DNA from 3 places in the Peribacillus sp. SRI_006 genome. Region 2 is predicted to be linked to each of the others. Evidence: riboswitches for the same ligand, from Rfam matches in the RefSeq annotation. Region 2 holds a riboswitch; each other region holds the start of a gene.
What was found. Region 2 has a riboswitch for S-adenosylmethionine ahead of AC2YHV_RS09745 (5-methyltetrahydropteroyltriglutamate--homocysteine S-methyltransferase). Riboswitches for the same ligand answer to the same signal wherever they lie in the genome.
Positions count from the first base shown of each region.

Region 1: another riboswitch for S-adenosylmethionine. It lies ahead of AC2YHV_RS08465 (Fur-regulated basic protein FbpA); the one in region 2 lies ahead of AC2YHV_RS09745 (5-methyltetrahydropteroyltriglutamate--homocysteine S-methyltransferase).
Region 3: another riboswitch for S-adenosylmethionine. It lies ahead of AC2YHV_RS12885 (methionine ABC transporter ATP-binding protein); the one in region 2 lies ahead of AC2YHV_RS09745 (5-methyltetrahydropteroyltriglutamate--homocysteine S-methyltransferase).

Region 1 is NZ_JBYCZT010000005.1:106,906-112,991, reverse strand. Features, by position in the region: gene AC2YHV_RS08485 (ABC transporter ATP-binding protein) at 1-1,296, shown strand, start outside; gene AC2YHV_RS08480 (DUF459 domain-containing protein) at 1,339-2,040, opposite strand; gene AC2YHV_RS08475 (GNAT family N-acetyltransferase) at 2,259-2,765, shown strand; gene AC2YHV_RS08470 (aspartyl-phosphate phosphatase Spo0E family protein) at 2,834-3,031, opposite strand; gene AC2YHV_RS08465 (Fur-regulated basic protein FbpA) at 3,281-3,469, opposite strand; SAM riboswitch class I at 3,640-3,744, opposite strand; TPP riboswitch at 3,902-4,006, shown strand; gene tenA (thiaminase II) at 4,104-4,793, shown strand; gene thiW (energy coupling factor transporter S component ThiW) at 4,809-5,330, shown strand; gene thiD (bifunctional hydroxymethylpyrimidine kinase/phosphomethylpyrimidine kinase) at 5,299-6,086, shown strand, end outside.
Region 2 is NZ_JBYCZT010000006.1:20,189-26,274, reverse strand. Features, by position in the region: gene AC2YHV_RS09765 (CaiB/BaiF CoA transferase family protein) at 1-496, shown strand, start outside; gene AC2YHV_RS09760 (hypothetical protein) at 752-1,276, shown strand; gene AC2YHV_RS09755 (MFS transporter) at 1,380-2,555, opposite strand; gene AC2YHV_RS09750 (ArsR/SmtB family transcription factor) at 2,712-3,014, opposite strand; gene AC2YHV_RS09745 (5-methyltetrahydropteroyltriglutamate--homocysteine S-methyltransferase) at 3,224-4,327, opposite strand; SAM riboswitch class I at 4,635-4,736, opposite strand; gene AC2YHV_RS09740 (hypothetical protein) at 4,893-5,312, shown strand; gene AC2YHV_RS09735 (glycerol-3-phosphate responsive antiterminator) at 5,479-6,027, shown strand.
Region 3 is NZ_JBYCZT010000008.1:28,584-34,669, reverse strand. Features, by position in the region: gene AC2YHV_RS12900 (iron-containing alcohol dehydrogenase family protein) at 1-176, opposite strand, end outside; gene AC2YHV_RS12895 (MetQ/NlpA family ABC transporter substrate-binding protein) at 239-1,060, opposite strand; gene AC2YHV_RS12890 (methionine ABC transporter permease) at 1,117-1,785, opposite strand; gene AC2YHV_RS12885 (methionine ABC transporter ATP-binding protein) at 1,772-2,788, opposite strand; SAM riboswitch class I at 2,858-2,962, opposite strand; gene AC2YHV_RS12880 (MBL fold metallo-hydrolase) at 3,246-4,070, shown strand; gene AC2YHV_RS12875 (hypothetical protein) at 4,135-4,323, opposite strand; gene AC2YHV_RS12870 (YheE family protein) at 4,410-4,613, opposite strand; gene AC2YHV_RS12865 (YheC/YheD family endospore coat-associated protein) at 4,677-5,873, opposite strand; gene AC2YHV_RS12860 (YheC/YheD family endospore coat-associated protein) at 5,870-6,086, opposite strand, start outside.

The DNA of each region.
Region 1 (6,086 bases), on a different contig from region 2:
CTTTTCATTAACTGGAAGCTTACCATTGTCCTTCTTATTACATTCCCTTTCATGTTCTATATCACAAGGGTATTCGGGAAACGCATCAGGATGTCATTTAGGTCTGTACAAAGTTCCGCAGGAGATGTCAGCAACCAGTTACAGGATTCGATTTCAGGAATGCGGCTCATTCAATCTTTTACAAATGAAGAATTCGAATCAAGGCGGTTTGCGGAGCGTAATCAGGAAAATATGACTGCAAACCTTAAGTCCGTTCGGCTGCGTTCCATGTTCGGGCCGATTATTGATTTATTGAACAATATCGGTCTTGTAGCAGTCATTGTGTTCGGTGCTTGGCAAGTGATGGAAGGTGAATTCACAATAGGATTAATCGTGGCCTTTCTTGCCTATTTGAGGTTGCTGCAGAGTCCCGTTCGCAATTTTAGCCGGGTAATCAGCATTGTCCAGCAATCAGCCGCCGCCTTTGAGCGGATAACTGAAATATTGGAAACCCAACCTGAAATAAGTGACAAGGGAAATGCCATTGAACTCCATGCCATAAAAAAGAAAATTGAGTTTAAAAGTGTTGACTTTGCTTATGATGAGACTGTTCCTGTTCTCGGCAATCTAAACCTGACCATGAAAGCTGGTCAAGTAACCGCTTTGGTCGGCTCCTCCGGCGCAGGAAAATCGACCATCACGAGCTTACTGATCCGATTTTATGATCCGCAAAATGGAACGATTAAAATGGATGGACATAATATCAAAGATGTGTCACTGAAGTCATTACGGGGACAAATGGGAATTGTTTCTCAGGATATCATTCTATTCAATGGTTCCATTCGTGATAACATCGTGTATGGCAAACTTAATGCTACAGATTATGAAATCATCGAATCCGCCAAAGCGGCAAATGCGCATGACTTTATCTGTGCCTTTCCTGATGGTTATGATTCTCAGATCGGAGAGCGCGGAGTCAAGCTTTCAGGCGGACAAAAACAGCGCATTGCCATTGCCAGGGCACTTTTGAAAAATCCGCAAATCATCATTCTCGATGAAGCAACGGCTGCCTTGGATACAGAATCTGAACATTTGATCCAGCAAGCCTTGTCACGTTTAATGAAAAAACGGACTTCAATAGTCATTGCACATCGTTTATCGACCATTCATGACGCCGATCAAATCATTGTTCTGGAAAAAGGGCAGGTTCTTGAAAAAGGAACACATGACCAGTTAATGCAAAACGACGGCCGATACAAGCAGCTCCATGACTTACAGTTCCCTCAACTAAGCGATATCAAATACCTAGCAACTTAGCAGGCAACCATGCACAGAAAGCCTTTCTGTGCATGGTTGGCTTCATTTGAAATCATAACTTTCCAAAACCCGATTCGCAATGAGCTGATACCCTTTTTCATTCGGATGTAACTTATCACTGAAATACTTTGTTTTCTTTTCATCTTCAAAAAGATCATTTGTAGGAATGAATAACATCCTTTCACCTTTATCGGCTAATCCCTTTATTGACTCGTTATAATCGCGAATGTGCTTTTCAAGTTTTTGATTGTCTTTAATTGGGTTATATAGTCCTATTACCAGAATATCCGCTTTATCGTTTGCCTCTATCAGTGTTGATGTAATCTTTTTCAGATGGTTGATATATTCCCGTTTACCCTCATTGATTTTTCGGTCACTTATTTTCTCCAAGTTCCCGCCATTACTATTGATCAAGTCATTCGTTCCAATAAAAACAATGAAAGTATCGGCTTCATCAAGTTTCGTTTTAATTCGGTAATCATCTAGCTGTTTCATCACCCCATCCGTTTCCTGGCCTTTAATACCGTAATTCCAAAAACTCACTTTTTGCTCCGATTGGGGATTATTCAATTCATCTTCAAGGCCATCTATATATCCTTCCCCGTCCTTATCCCCTTTTCCATAGGTTAATGAATCTCCAAAAGCCATGACCCTTTGCACATCTTCCGACTCCGAGGCCTGAAATTCATATGCAGCAAAACATATAAACAGTACGATAATCAATATACCTGCCAATTTTTTCATTTGGTTCTCCTCTTGTTTTTTACTAGAAGTATTTAATCTTTTTCATACCCAAAAAATCTGCAGTACTAACATAAAAAAGAATTGTCAGATAAAGAATAAAAAGTGTATGATAATATAAAACTTTCAATGGATTGGGTTTCATTCAACGTCCCTAAAACCAAAAACGGGATTACCCTTCATTCTGGAGATTGAATAAATGATAGTTAGGAGTTTAAATCATGGAAGAACACATAGAGTTTAGAGAGGCAGAACTATCTGATCTACCCAGAATTGTTGAAATATATAATTCGACAATTGCTTCAAGGATGGTCACGGCAGATACGGAACCTGTATCCGTCCAATCGAGGGTTAAATGGTTTGAGGAACATCATTCAGAAAGTAGACCGCTATATATCATTACTATAGAAGGGAAAACCGCTGGATGGATGAGCTTTCAATCCTTTTATGGCCGACCGGCATATAATTCCACTGCCGAAATCAGCATTTACATTGATGATTATTTCCGGGGAAAAGGAATTGGACAAATTTCGATTCGAAAGGCAATTGAATTGAGTCCAAAATTAGGTGTTAAGACTTTATTGGGTTTCATTTTCGCCCATAATACACCAAGCCTTAAGCTTTTTTCTAAATTCGGGTTTGAAGAATGGGCACATTTACCTCAAGTTGCCGAGATGGATGGCATTGAGCGGGATTTGATCATTCTAGGTAAACGTGTCGATATTTAAATATAATTCTTTAGAGCTATTGCCTTGAGCAGTAGCTTTTTTAGATTAATACAGGTCGAATTGCTAATTTAAAAATACCTATATGCTTCTTGAAGGGAAAAATATTCAGAATCTCTTTTACTTGCTAACGCATTCAATAGCGTATCCAATTCTTGGCTGGCTTGTACAGTCAGCAGACTTGTTAAGCCGTAAATCGCACCCAACTTTATCATTTCCTGTCTCTTCTCTTCTACTTTTTCTATAGTTACCTTACGGCAATGCATCATAGCCACCTCCCATTTATTCAATATTTTTACACTTTTATCATAATGAAATCACTAGTTAAAATCAACTATTTTCCAGAAATTAAATGTGTTATTTTATAGGTCAAATGTGACAAAACACCTATTTTGTTATTTAATTATGTATAATTTGTGTCGTTTTCTAAAAAACGCAAAAAAAGCATCCACTAGTGTAGACTGCGAATGCTTACATCATATCCCTTATCCAAAAATCCAAATATTGTATTCCGATTACTATGTCATCCATTCAGAAGGTGACTCGTTATTAGGTCTATTTATAACAATTTTATATTCATCTTCAAGTACTTTTAATGGGGCATCATAAAGGTGCCTTTCATCAGAGGTTTTGTATACTCCATTGGCCAATAGCTCTTCAATGAGTTTTGCCTTCCTCTGTTCAATCCTCTTAAATAATTCTGCCATGTAAATGGCTCCTTTCCGTCCTAGTGCCTGCTTCTAGTTAGCTAAACTTTATCAACTTGTTTGATTTCACCAAATAATATATACCTTTTCTAGTATGTCACTAAACGTTATTTCCCAAAAATAAAAGCCCCTTCTAATTTAAGAAGAGGCTGACAGTGTCCGTTCGGCTCTTCTTATCTTCCAAGCATATGCTTGTTGGATTTAGCACAGTTCCCTAAACGGGTCCGCTGCCGAGGTTTCATAGGGCCAAGTCCCTCCACCTCTCTGGATAAGAATTCAATATATAATGATGTAGAAATGATTCTATCCTAATAATCTTCAAAAGTCAATTACCTGGTTCTCCCTTTTTTCCTGGACATAAAGTGATTCCTCTTTCAAATACGGGTTGCATTTTCTTGTCTTTCTGATATGATGTCAGTAATTACATACAATTCACACCACTAGGGGAGTCTTTTTTAAGACTGAGATGGAATTAGTTCCGGACCCTTTGAACCTGAACCGGCTCATACCGGCGGAGGGAAGTGGATGATATCGTCCATTTCACAGACTATATCCATCTACCCCGTTCCGTATTCAGGAACGGGGTTTTTTATTTAACAAAGGCAAAGGGAGCCATTCTATAGGAGGATGAACAATGGAGAATACAAAATTAGAAACATTCAGTGATAGACTGCATGCACGGGCAAAAGAGATTTGGAAAAGGAATCATTCACATCCCTTTGTCCAGGCAATTGGAAACGGCACACTTCCTGAAAAGAAATTTGCCTATTACCTGAAGCAGGACTATGTCTATCTCATGGATTATTCCAAGCTCTTTGCTTTAGGTGTCATCAAAGCCCATAACATCGAAACCATGGCAAAATTTGCGAGCATTTTAAATGAAACCCTTCAAGTGGAAATGGATATTCATCGGCATTATGCTTCCGAATTCGGGATCAGCTCCAAGGAATTGGAAAATACAGAACCTACTCCAACCACTCTAGCCTATACAGGTTACATGCTAAATGCAGCTCAGCATGGGACTTTGGCAGACTTGATCGCCTGTCTCCTGCCCTGCGCTTGGGATTATTATGAAATCGGTTTGCTATTAAAAGAACAAAATGGAGCAGCACTGGAAAACAATCGCTACGCAGATTGGATAAGGTCCTATTCATCTCCTGAATTCGGGGAAGCACACAAGTGGCTGATCGCTTTGTTGGAAGAATTGACGGAAGGCATGCCTGAAAAGGAACTTCTTAGATTAGAAAAGCACTTTTTGGTTACTTCCCGATATGAATATTTATTCTGGGACATGGTTCAAAATGAGCAGGATTGGCCTCTGTAGGTGGTTGACATGAGGATGAACCCTATCAAGAAACTGACATTGACTGCCATGATCACGGCTTTAACGACGCTTACCAGTTCATTTATTTTCATCCCTGCAGGATTTGCAAAAATCTTTCCTATTCAACATCTGGCAAATGTCCTGACGGCGGTTCTATTGGGGCCTGCATATGCGGTGACACAAGCTTTTTTAGTTTCCATCATTAGAAACATGATTGGTACCGGTTCAATTTTCGCCTTTCCCGGCAGCATGATTGGTGCACTTTTGGCCGCCATCCTTTACCGAAAAACACAAAGCTTAAAATTCGCCTGTTTAGGGGAAGTGATCGGGACCGGCTTTCTCGGTTCCCTGGCCTGTTATCCGCTTGCAACCCTCCTATTGGGAGAAAAAGCTGCTCTTTTTGGTTTTTTACCGGCTTTTATGTTCAGTTCATTCGCAGGTGCGATTTTAGCTTTCATATTACTTAAAATATTGCTAAAAAATACTTATATGAAGGGGTTTTTTTATGAAAACAGCATTAACGATCGCAGGCTCTGATTCAGGGGGCGGTGCTGGAATACAAGCGGATTTAAAAACATTTTCTGCACATGGTGTATTTGGAATGTCTGCCATCACAGCCGTAACCGCCCAAAACACAATGGAAGTCCGTTCTGTACAGCCCATTGAAACTGCTATCATATCGGATCAAATTGCTGCTATCTTTGAAGATATTCCTGTCGATGCAGTAAAAATAGGCATGCTTGGATCAAAAGAAACCGTGGAAACGGTCGCTGCGTCCCTTAAAACCTTCATGCCTGCCATCATTATCCTTGACCCTGTCATGATTTCCAAAAGCGGCCACCATTTGCTCGACGAAAAGGCCGTCTCTGCCTTAAAAATGGAATTGCTTCCGCTTGCAAATCTTGTAACACCCAATGTACCAGAAGCGGAAGTACTTACTGGCTTCCCGATTCGGACGAAACAAGATTTCTACAGGGCATGCATTTCGATACAAGAAATGGGTTCCAAAGCCGTTTTACTTAAAGGCGGCCATGCAGCAGGAAATCCAAATGATCTTTTTTATGATGGGACTGACTTCCACTGGATCAAGGGAGAGCGCATTCATACAAAAAACACTCATGGTACGGGCTGTACCCTATCATCCGCCATTACATCTAACCTGGCAAATGGACTGCCATTGCAAGTGTCGATCGAACAAGCCAAGACCTATATTTCCGAAGCGATACGCAATAGCTTTTCAATCGGTAAAGGTCATGGACCTGTCCATCATTTTCATTCATATTCAAAAAAAGA
Region 2 (6,086 bases):
GAGTTTACAAGGTGGCCTTGAACTTGAACCAGAAAAACTGATGCTGAACGGAGGGTCTTTTTATGACTTTTACGAAACGAAGGATGGACGCTATTTTTCGGTAGGCAGCCTTGAGCCCCCTTTTCGAAAAGCATTATGTGAAGCGATCGGTGCACCCGAATTATATGAGCTGAGCATGAAAAGCGATGAAGAAAGCGGAATCAGGTTTAAAACGGCCGTCCGGCTGGCTTTCCTCGAAAGAGATTTTCATGAATGGCAGGAGATATTCGCTGAATTCGAGGCCTGCGCAGAACCAGTGCTGACTTTCACCGAAGCGGCCGAGCATCCCCAATTGAAGGAGAGGGGAATGATCGTCGAGGTTCCTGACGGAAAAGGGAATGTCCAGAGGCAAATCGCCTGCCCGATCAAAACATCGGTTTTCACCCCTGGATATAAACATGCAGGCTTGGAGCCAGGACAAAACAACGCAGAAATCCTTCGAACCCCCAATCGCTAAATAAAGATGTAAAGGCTATCGCTTTTCCAGTTTTTTTGGAATGTGATAGCCTGTTTTTTTTGAATGCCGGAAAAAGCAGGGGGAGGGTCGATATGATCGTTCGAAGTTCGAAGGTCGAAGTGAAGCGGAAGGAGAACAATTATCCTCTTATCATTTGTGGAAAGCAACATATTACCACTGTGAAAATTTACTAGTTATAACCAGTGTGGGCAGGGTATCAGAGTAGCATCCTGGTAAGGAGGGGGTTAGTTAAATATGTTTGGTCTCTCTGATATCATTAAATTTCTATTTTCCTTTTTTTTGATCATGCCGATCGTTACGCTGATACATTTGAGCGGGCATATTTTCTTTGTTACGCTCTTTGGGGGATCAGAAAAGAAAATCTTGATCGGTTGTGGCAATAAACTTTTCGCCTTTCGGAACATAGAGGTGAGGAAATATTATTTTTGGAATGGGACTTGCGAGTTCAAGGGATTGAAACATGATAATCGATTGACGAATACGCTGATATATTTAGGGGGGGCTATCTTTAATTTAGTCAGCATGCTGATCATATATAGCTTAGTGTATCAGAATATCCTGGACAGCTCGGTGATCTGGTATCAATTCATCTATTTTTCTTTCTACGTTATGTTTTTCTCCTTGTTTCCGATGTATTTCTCGGACGGATCGCCCAGTGATGGGAAGGCTGCGGAATTGGCCTTGAGGAACAAGCTGGAAGATAGGGTGACGGATGATATATTCGTGAAGAAAATGGAGGATGATGATAGCTGCAAGTAAAAAGGGAACGTCCAGATGGCCGTTCTTTTTTTTGTTTGCTTTCAGTTTTAGGGTTTATCATAAGGCTAGAATCTAGCCTTATGATGAATGTTTATCTAACGGTCTAGGAATTTATGGACTGTACTATTTTACTGCTTGATGATGAACTTGAAAGGACCAGAACAATGACCATGGCAATGGCAACCCCTGTTGCACCGATCCAGGTTATGGAAGCAAGGGATGCTTGTTCTACAACGACACCGCCAATTCCAGCACCGGCGGCCATGGCCAATTGCATCATTGACTGATTCAGTCCGAGCATGACGCCTGATGATTCAGGCTCTAGGGTCGCTAAATGATATTGCTGTGTCGGCCCTGATGACCATGCTGCGAACGACCATAATGTGAGGATTATCAAAACGGCCATCAATGAATTCGTAACGATGGATAACATGATGATCATCACAATATGCAGCGCCATACCGCCAATTAGTGTAAATGATACACCCCATCGATCCGTACTATATCCGCCAAACTTTGATCCGATCAAGCTTGCGATACCGAATATAAGCAAGGCCGTGCTAAGTAGAGAGTCACTTATCCCTGATACGGATAGCAGGTAAGGGGATAGATAGGTATAAGCTATCGAGTATCCGCCAAGCCAGAAGAAGGTTATCGATAATCCAAGGGCAACTTTCCTTTTTTTAAGAAGGGCCAGCTGCTGGAGAAGTGGTACTGGTTTATCCCCTTTGGTAGCAGGAATGGTAAAGAATAAAACGACCATGGCAATCAGGCCGAATAGGGCGATTCCGCCAAAGACGGATTTCCAGCCGAATGCATCCGTCATGATTCTTCCGAGGGGTACGCCAATGATAAGGGAAGCTGTAAACCCCATGACAACTGTCGCAATAGAACTTGCTTGTTTATCTGGCGGAGCAAGCTTAGCGGCAATATTCAGAGCGGTGACTACAACCAATCCTGCACCAAGTGCCATGATTATGCGTGCAAATAGAAACGGTCCAAAGCCTGGTAATAGAAAGGCAAGCAGGTTGGACACTATGAATAGTCCAAGGGAATACAACATTAATTTTCGTCTGTCTAAACTTGCTGTCAAAGCCATTAGAATGGGTGTACCGATTGCATAGACAAGGGAGAAAATTGTAATGAGCTGTCCTGCGGCAGCAAGGGTAACTCCAAGAGAATCCGCAATCTTATCCAAAATCCCGGATATGATGAATTCGGATGTTCCTACTAAAAAACTGATTATCGCCAACATATAAATTTTCCATGTATTAAGCAAAATAGATTCACTCCTCATTAATGATTATCAATTTTATATAAAGACATATCGGAATATGTTAATATGTATGGATAAAAAATAAACATATCGCGAAATGTCGAACTGTTAGGGGGGGGAAATGAACCCAACCCTCTAAGGTACGGATCAGGTTCATTTTCATACTTCTTCTTTCAAGAAATCAGTAATTTTTGAGATTGCATCTTCATCTCGTTTGTAATACGTAAACTTTCCTATCCGCTCCGTTTTAATCAATCCTGCTCTAAGAAGCATCGAGAGGTATTGAGAGGCCGTGGACTGGGTCATGTTTAATTTTTCCGTAATCTGACTTACGCAAACGCCGGTTTCCTTCATGTCTATTCCCTCATGAGGGGTGAAGTGGAGTTCAGGCGCCTTGAGCCATTGTAAGATTTGCAACCTGGATTCATTGGATAATGCTTTAAATATCTCGATTGTTTTCATACATTTCATTATATCGAGAATTATCGATATGTCAAATGGTTTTAACATTCATCGTTAATTTCATAAATCAAAACTTGATACCGTTATTCAAAAGAGCCATTAAAGGAATGGAAATGTATTATTGCAAGGACCTAATCGGATCCCTAATAAGTGCTGCCGATTAGGTTGTTCGAATCCTGTAAATAAGTTTTAAAGTCTCCGTAAAATAATCATTCCCATACTTCTTTCGCTACATCAACGACGAATTTCAGTTTTTCCCATTGCTGTGCTTCGGTTAGCTTGTTGCCGTGATGGGTGGAGGCGAAGCCGCATTGAGGGCTTAAGCATAATTGTTCGAGCGGAACGAAGTGCGATGCTTCTTTAATGCGTGCCTTAACAGCTTCCTTGTCCTCGATTTCTCCATTTTTTGAAGTGACGGCACCCAGTACGACCCGTGCACCGCCATTTGGAATGTATTCCAATGGTTTGAAATCCCCTGAGCGTTGATCATCATATTCCAAGAAGAATCCATCCACTTTTTCTTTTGCCAATAAAGTTGGGGCGATACGGGCATAGCTTCCTTCAAACGCCCATGTCGACTGGTAGTTTCCGCGACATAGATGGGTAGTGACGATAAGGTCTTCTGGTTTGCCTTCCAATGCTCCGTTAATGACCCGAAGTGCAAGATCAATTAATTGTTCCCTCGTATATTTTCCATCTTTGAACTGGAAATCCGGAGCTGAAAGTCTGGCAATATATACATCATCCAATTGAAGATAACGCACACCTGCTTCATAAAAGGCTTTCAAAGCATGCTGATAGGCGTTGATGATATCATTTGCATAGTCTTCGATATCAGGGTAGACGTCTTCATTATGAATGCCTGCAGCAAATAATTGATTCGGACTGGGGATTGTTTGCTTGGCAACGGCACGTCCGTTCACGATTTTGTTCAATTCAATGAAATCACGAATGAAGGGATGTTCAGGGTTGAATGAAACCTTCCCGGTATTGCGAACATTATATCTCTCTGTTTCGACACCATCGAATGTGAGGCCTTTTTCAGTTACATATCCCTCGATGCCATTTAAATGTTCGAGGAAGTCAAAGTGCCACCATGTTCGTCTGAATTCACCGTCCGTAACGGCCTCTAAACCAACTTCGATTTGTTTATCGACGATCCGATTGATTTCTTCAGTTTCAATTTCACGAAGCCTCTCAGCTGAAATGGTACCTTCCTTAAAGTCCTTCCTGGCAATATGTAAACGTTCCGGTCTTAATAAACTTCCGACGTGGTCCGCCCTGAATGGTGCTTTCGTTAATGTGATTGACATGTTGATTCCTTCTTTCCTTTTAAAAATATAGGCTCTTTTCGTAAAGATTGTTGTTTTTAAACGAAACGATTTAAGGTTGATTGGAGCGGAAGTGCGAGACTCCTGCGGGAGCAGCGGGACAGGTGAGACCCCACAGGCGTTTACGCCGAGGAGGCTCACCGCCCGCCCCGCGGAAAGCGAGCATCTTGAGGGGAAATCAACCACAACCCACTACCTGGTAAATAGCAACAAAGTATGTGAAAACAGCCAAAATAAAAAACCTCTTCTTAAAAATAAGAAGAGGTGTTGGCAACAAAGCTATATACTCTTCTTATCTTCAAGTTTTTACACTTCTGGAATTAGCACAGTACAAGATCAGTCTGTTGCTGAGGCATCAAAGGGCCAGTCCCTCCACCTCTCTGGATAAGAGTTGTCTATTAAATTAACTTTGACTATACAGGTAGTTTTTACGAAGGTCAAGGGGTAGAGCTGGAATATTTCGAATATACCGTTTATTAATCCGGGCTGGAATGTTAACGGCATCAGGGAATCCGGCATATGCTTTGAGTGGGGAGGGAATGCAAGGATGAGTCCATTCAAAAATGGCATACCGATTACGGTAACTGAAGCCATGATAGAGAGAATCATAAAAATGAAATCATCTGATCAGGATATTAAAGTCGAAATTACGCCAAAGCATATTGTGCTTTCCGGAACGATGGAAGTGAAAAAAATGATGTTTAAGAAAAACGTGGCTTTCCGGATTACATTAAAACCGATTCATGTGGAAAAAAGAACGATTTCATTTGAATTAGTCGAAATGGAACCAATTGACAGGGATTTCATCAACAAAAGGATATTTAACAGACCGCCATTTTTTGAATATGAAAAAAGAACGATCAAAATGAATGTTAATGCTTGGAGCATCGTGAGAAAAATTCCAATTGGCACAATTAAATCGTATGAACTCGTCGAAGGTGCATTGAAAATGAAACTCTCTTTATGATTCAAGGGGATATTTTACATATATCCTTTGCCGCAATCTATAAAGGGTGTGAAAGGTATGATAGTGTTAAGGTTACATGGTTCATGAAAAAATGTGTTTGATAAATCAAGTTCTTTAAAATATACTAAATGACTTGAAGTTTTGAGTTTTTCTGGGAATGAGGAGGATGATGATGGATCAGAAGATTTTGCCTGCTTCAGCAAGCATGAAGGATTTTGAAAGATTTCTAGAAAGTTCCTATGAAATAGGTGTGTTTCTTGATTTGCATATCTCACAATTGAAAAATGTAAGTATGATGGCAAAGCAGCATAATAAGAAAATGATTTATCATGTCGATTTGATCCATGGCATAAGAAGTGATGAGTACGCGACAGAATTCATTTGTCAGGAATATAACCCCTATGGGCTGATTTCGACTAAATCAAGCGTTATATTGAAGGCGAAGCAAAAGGGGGTCATTGCCATCCAGCGAATCTTTTTAATAGACTCACATGCGCTTGAGAAAAGTTATAAGCTGGTGCAGAAAACCAAGCCGGATTATATCGAAGTATTGCCGGGCGCCATGCCATGGATGATAAAAGAAGTGAAGGAACGATTGCAGACACCGATTTTTGCAGGCGGCCTCATACGTACTTCGGATGAAGTCCTGAATGCCCTTGATGCCGGAGCCTCGTCAATCACCACTTCAAAAACTGAATTATGGGATATCGTCTAATAGGGAAAAATTGAAAAAAATTACAGAATAATAGATTAATTTTTCACAAAATATTGACA
Region 3 (6,086 bases), on a different contig from region 2:
TCAATATTTTCTAAGGAAGGAAAGAAGGGTTCAGTAACTTCCCAGGACTTTTGTCCATGAATAACGAGCACTTTACGAATGTTCCCTATACTCAGTTTCACTTCCAGGTTTTCAAGGACATTTGCTTTACAGGCGTAATAGGCGGGGCCGCTGCGGACCTCCAGTAAGGTACTCATATTTGCTCTCCTTAATGAAAGGCCTGTTCCCGGTAAAGGGGAAGCAGGCCTTGATTATTTGATCAATTCATCCAGTCTGGTTTTCCGAATCCGGCAAATTTGTCATCGATCACTTTTTCAAACTGGTCGGATTCCACTACAGATTTAATATCCTTGGCAAATTGAGCGTCTACATCTTTTGTATTCACTGCAACAACGTTTCGATACATATCCGGCATGTTTTCTAAAACTAGGGCATCCTTGAGGTCCATTTTCGCTGCAAGAGCAAAGTTGCCAGGGACCGCCGATAGGTCGACGCTGTCTGTTGCGCGGGGCAACTGAGCGGATTCCAATAGTTTTAGCTGGATGTTTTTTGGATTTTTCGTTACATCCTTTTCAGATACTTTTAAAGGGTCGACATTTGGATCGACTTCAATCAACCCTTCATCCACCAGCACTTTTAGTGCACGTGCCAGGTTAACCGGATCATTGGGCACTGCAAGGGATGTACCGTCTTTCACTTCTTTCAATGAATTATACTTATTAGAATATATGCCCATTGGCGCTGTTGGAACTATGATAAGGTCGGAAAGCTTTAAATCATTTTCTTTAGCGAAGTTATCCATGTACACTTTATGCTGGAAAAGGTTGGCGTCGATCGAGTTGTTGCCAAGCGACTTATTCGGCTGGATATAGTCGGTGAATTCGACGATCTCTATTTTGTATCCGAGATCTTCCAGACCTGGTTTGATGGCCTCCTTAACCATATCGGCGTACGGCCCGGTAGTCGCCCCGATCTTCAATTCTTTTTTGTCTTCTGTATTTGGGGATGCATCATCGCTCCCGCAAGCTGCCAAGCCGAGTGCAAGTGCACAGACTGATAATAACGAAGCTATTTTCTTCATTTGAAATTCCTCCTGAGTAATGAAATGTATTGAGTCATTAAAAAAAGTGATTAAACCTATCGCTTGTTAACTATGTATGAAACTTTGTCACCAACCATTTGAATGAGTTGCACAAGGCAGATCAGCACGACGATCGTCGTGATCATGACTGTGTTGTCATATCGGTAATATCCGTACCGGATGGCCAGGTCGCCAATTCCGCCACCGCCGATTGTCCCAGCCATTGCTGAGTAACCGATAAGCGAAATGGTCGTTAATGTCAGTCCTTGAATGATTCCCGGTTTTGCCTCTGGAAGAAGTACATCCTTAATGATCATCCATGGAGTGGCACCTACGGCAATTGCAGCTTCAATCACTCCTCTGTCTATTTCACGTAATGCAGTTTCAACAATCCTTGCAAAAAAAGGGATTGCGGATACGGACAGGGAAACAGAAGCTGCTCTTGGCCCTATCGTCGATCCTGTAAGTAGGTCCGTAAAAGGAAGGAGGGCGACCAAAAGAATGATGAACGGGATTGAACGGACAATATTGACTGCGAAACCGAGAGATCGATTCACGATGCCATTTTCAAAAAATAAATTCCTTGTTGTTGTAAATAGCAATACTCCAAGCGGTAAACCGATCAGCAGGGCTACTGCAAGAGAAACGCCGACCATATAAATCGTTTCAAGAAAGGCTTTATTAAGATCAGGTAAAATATTTACGATGGGATTAAGCAGTGACATGTTTTAACACCTCCACAGAACTGGAACGATTTTTTATATATTCCAATGCCGAATGAATTTGGACGGCATCGCCAATTAACTCGATGATTAAAAAGCCTAAAGGAACATCCTGGATATACTCAATTTTACCGTGTAAAATATTTCCCTTTACTGCATGGGATTGGAGAGTATCCGAAAGAATCGATTCACCGGCGGTTTGCCCTTCGAATTGGATCTTAATAATCGTACCTTCACTTTCTTCAATCAAGTGCGAAGGGAGTTCGAAATCCAGTACACTGCTAATGAATTGCTTCGTTAACTCCTGTTTGGGCTGTGAAAATATTTCATAAACGGGTCCTTCTTCAATTACCCGGCCATCCTGCATCACGGCGACTCGGTGGCATAGTTCTTTGACCACTTCCATTTCATGTGTAATCAACACGATGGTGATACCAAGCTCACTGCTTATCTTTTTCAATAACTGTAAAATCGCTTTTGTAGTTGTTGGATCAAGGGCTGAAGTCGCTTCATCACATAATAGTACAGTGGGTTCATTTGCTAACGCGCGAGCTATGCCGACCCGTTGCTTCTGTCCACCGCTAAGCTGTGCAGGATAGACATCTTTCTTATCGCTGAGCCCCACTATTTCCAACAATTCCAATACACGTAACTTAGTCGCGTCCTTCGATCGATGCGCGGCCCTTAAGGCGAAAGCGACATTTTCATAAACGGTTTTTGAACTGACCAGGGAAAAGTGCTGGAATATCATTCCGATTTTTTGCCGTTGTTTACGAAGCTCTTTGCTAGATAAAGAGGTTAAATCAATGCCGTCGATAATGATATTTCCACCTGTCGGACGTTCAAGCAAATTCAAGCAGCGGAGCAATGAGCTTTTTCCAGCTCCGCTGTAGCCGACAATTCCATATATTTCACCAGTTTGAATGGTTAAAGTTACGTTATCCACTCCGATAACTCGGTTTTTCTTCGAGACGTATTCCTTTCGGACTGAACGGATTTCAATCATGAGATTTCCCCCTTAAACATTAAAAAAGCTGCCTCTATCATTCAGAAAGAGGCAGCGAAATCATATCTCGGCTTATCTTTCAGAATGCAATCATTCTGCAGGAATTGGCACCGTTCCCTAAGGGCGGTTGCCGGACATCACAGGGCCTGATCCCTCCGTCACTCTTGATAAGTAAATTATTATTTTAGAATATTTCAAGTTTTATAATATAATCTATATTATTTGTAAAATCCGGCATTGTCAATCGTTTCTTTTATTTTTTTGTCATTAAATCTGGTACAGTCCGTTAAAACGATTCATGGAAAATGGGCTATTATGCAATAATCCAGCATTTTCATCGAGGCTATTCATTCCAATATTTCCTTGTCAAAAAGGTAAAGTGGTACTACAGTTATTATAGTAAAGTTAAAAAAAGGAAGATGAAACTATATTTATACAATGATGGGGAGGAAACCGAATGATAGAGATCAAGACGATAAATGATGTGGTTTGCGTGCATGGGACTCCTGGCGGGAACAAGGCGGGGATGAGTGTGTATGTCTTTTTAACGGATGGCCTATTGATAGATACTGGCGCACAGATTTTATTGGAAGAGCTTATTCCATTCTATGAATCCGCAGACTTCGACTCAGTGGCCCTGACTCACTATCATGAAGACCATACGGGGGGTGCTGCCTGGATACAGGAACATAAAAAGGTCCCTCTTTTCATTCACCCGATGTCGGTTGAGGTTTGTGCAAAGGATGCTGAATATCCTGAATATCGCAAAATTTTCTGGGGAAAGAGAGACGCCTTTAAAGCTGAGCCGCTAGGGAAGGCCATTCATTCCCGTACCCAAACGTGGGAGCCGATTTTTACCCCAGGTCATGCAAAGGACCATATGGTGTATTTGAATCACAATAATGGCGTGCTCTTTTCAGGAGACCTTTTCGTAACCCCAAAAACAAAACTTGTCTTACGGGAAGAGTCCGTCCCGATGATCATCGATTCCATAAAAAGATTGCTGCATTATGACTTCGGGGAAGTGTTTTGCTGTCATGCTGGGCACGTCCCTGATGGGAAGGAGATGTTTCGAAAAAAACTGGATTATCTGGAAAACCTCCAAGGGGAAATTTTACGCTTGCATTCTCAAGGGCTGACCGTTCATGAAATCCAGCAGGTCGTTTTGCCGAATCGCTATCCCCTTATCGAGATATCTGGGCATGAATGGGATTCAGAGCATATCATTACATCGATTTTAAACGAAAATATTTTAAGTGCGAGGGAGAATGGGACTATTTGATTGCTATCCGTTTAACGGTCTGACTGATATAAAAGAGAGCTCTCCATAAGAGAGCCCACATTATTCATTTATTGACATTGGGATCTGTTTCATCATAAAAATCATGTGCTTCTTCGATGTTCTGAAGGTTAGCGACTTCATACACATTTCCGCCCGCCATTCCTTCATTGATGATACGGTCGATATCCAGGTAAACGGAGTCCTTGCCATCATATTCGGTATCCTTCAAAAATGTCATTTTTTCTTTATCCAAAAGAAATCCCTCCTAGCCTTTTCTTTAGTTTTAGGCAAAGGAGTTTTTTTTATTCTGTTTAGCGATTTCATGAATGTAAAGGGGTTTCATTCATAAACATGGAAGATCATTAAATCATGTATCATGCTTTTGAGTTGGGTTTCATCTGTTTCGGAAGGCGGATTGGCTGTCCACTCGATGGATCCATCTTTGTGATATAAGGCTTTGACTGCCTGCTTGTTGAAATAAAAGGAAATTTTCCATCCTGGCAGATTCTTATGCAATGGTTCCCATTGAAAATGAGTGATCATATGTATTACCTCCATATATACTGTTTCTCATTCGATTATAATGGAAAACGGCAGCTGGAGGTGTTATTTTCTTTTCAGGTTGGGAAAAGTTAATTCAATGAAAAGATTTTTTAAATGCAAAAGCCTGTTTGTTTCAATTTCTTCTTCATCGAATTGCATCGGCTTTGAGTTCACTTCGTATATGAAAAGCGAGCCCGATTCGTCTTCCCCTATATCAATGGAAAACTCTCCGAGAAACCCGATCTTTTTTGAAAGTATCTCTCCGCATTTTTGGGCGATATTCGCTAATTTCAGATCCAGGTTTTTTGATTTAAGGTCCTGATAAGGAAAAAGCTTTCCGCCTTGGGGAGTGTGGGTGGTGATTTCCTGGGTTTGCGACATCCTTACCGCTTTGCCGGTCACTTTATAAAAACCTTTTTCATAATGGACGAGAATCCGGTAATCATAACGATGCCCAAAGAGTTTTTTTGGTATGATCGCCTGTTGAGCAAGATAGCTCCTTTTTAATAAATCCCTTTTTTTTGTATCCCAGAAGGAAGCAAAATCAGGGAAGGATTCACTATGCTTTAAGCTATTGAACAATAGGGTATCATCATCATTTTTGATAATGGTATAAATGCCCTTCCCTTGGCTTCCTTTGCATGGCTTAAGGTATATATGCCTGTATGTCTCCAGGAAAGAATCAAGGCAACCGCTGTTTCGTAAGACCATGGTGGGCGGAAGGTGGTTGGTGAGGGATCCATCTTCAGTTAATGCTTCGAACATCACATATTTATCTATAAAACAGGGGTTGAATAGAGTCATTCGGTAATCTTTAAAATGTGTGATAAGATGTTGGAATTCCTCTGACGCCTCATAGCTCCTCCAGGGGATACGGTTATAGACGATGTCAGGGAAGGGCACTTTACATTCAATCCACTTGTTTGAAATGGAGGAAAAAAGATACCCTTTCATCGACTCGGAATGAAGGGCATTTCCTGTGAATACATACGCCAATATTCCATGTTTCAATAAATATAATGATAAGTCCCGAAAAAGGGTCAGGTTTCCACCCAAACCTGATTCCTTTTTGGGATTGGAAACAGTTAAAATTCCGACGGTAAGCATCCGGTTACCCGGAAATATTGTGATTGGAATTAGAGGTTGATTCGAATGGTTCTTTTTATAGCTGATTTCTTCTTCGGCAGAGCCGGCGAAAAGTTCCGCATTCTCATGAGTGTGGTGCCAATTTTCAGTGGGGATATCATAAAAAATGTTCATTGCGGCACTCTGATTGATTTTGTAATCGTCTGTTCCGTAAGATAAATGGCATAATCAAGGCTTAGCTTTCTAGTCAGCAATTCGAAATCCTTGAGTTTTGGATGGGAGAAGATGGAACGTCCAGGCTTGGAATTGGCTTCAAACATCCAAACCTGCCCTTTTTTATCCAATCCAAAATCGAATCCTATTTCTGCGATGATGCCGTCCAAGTTC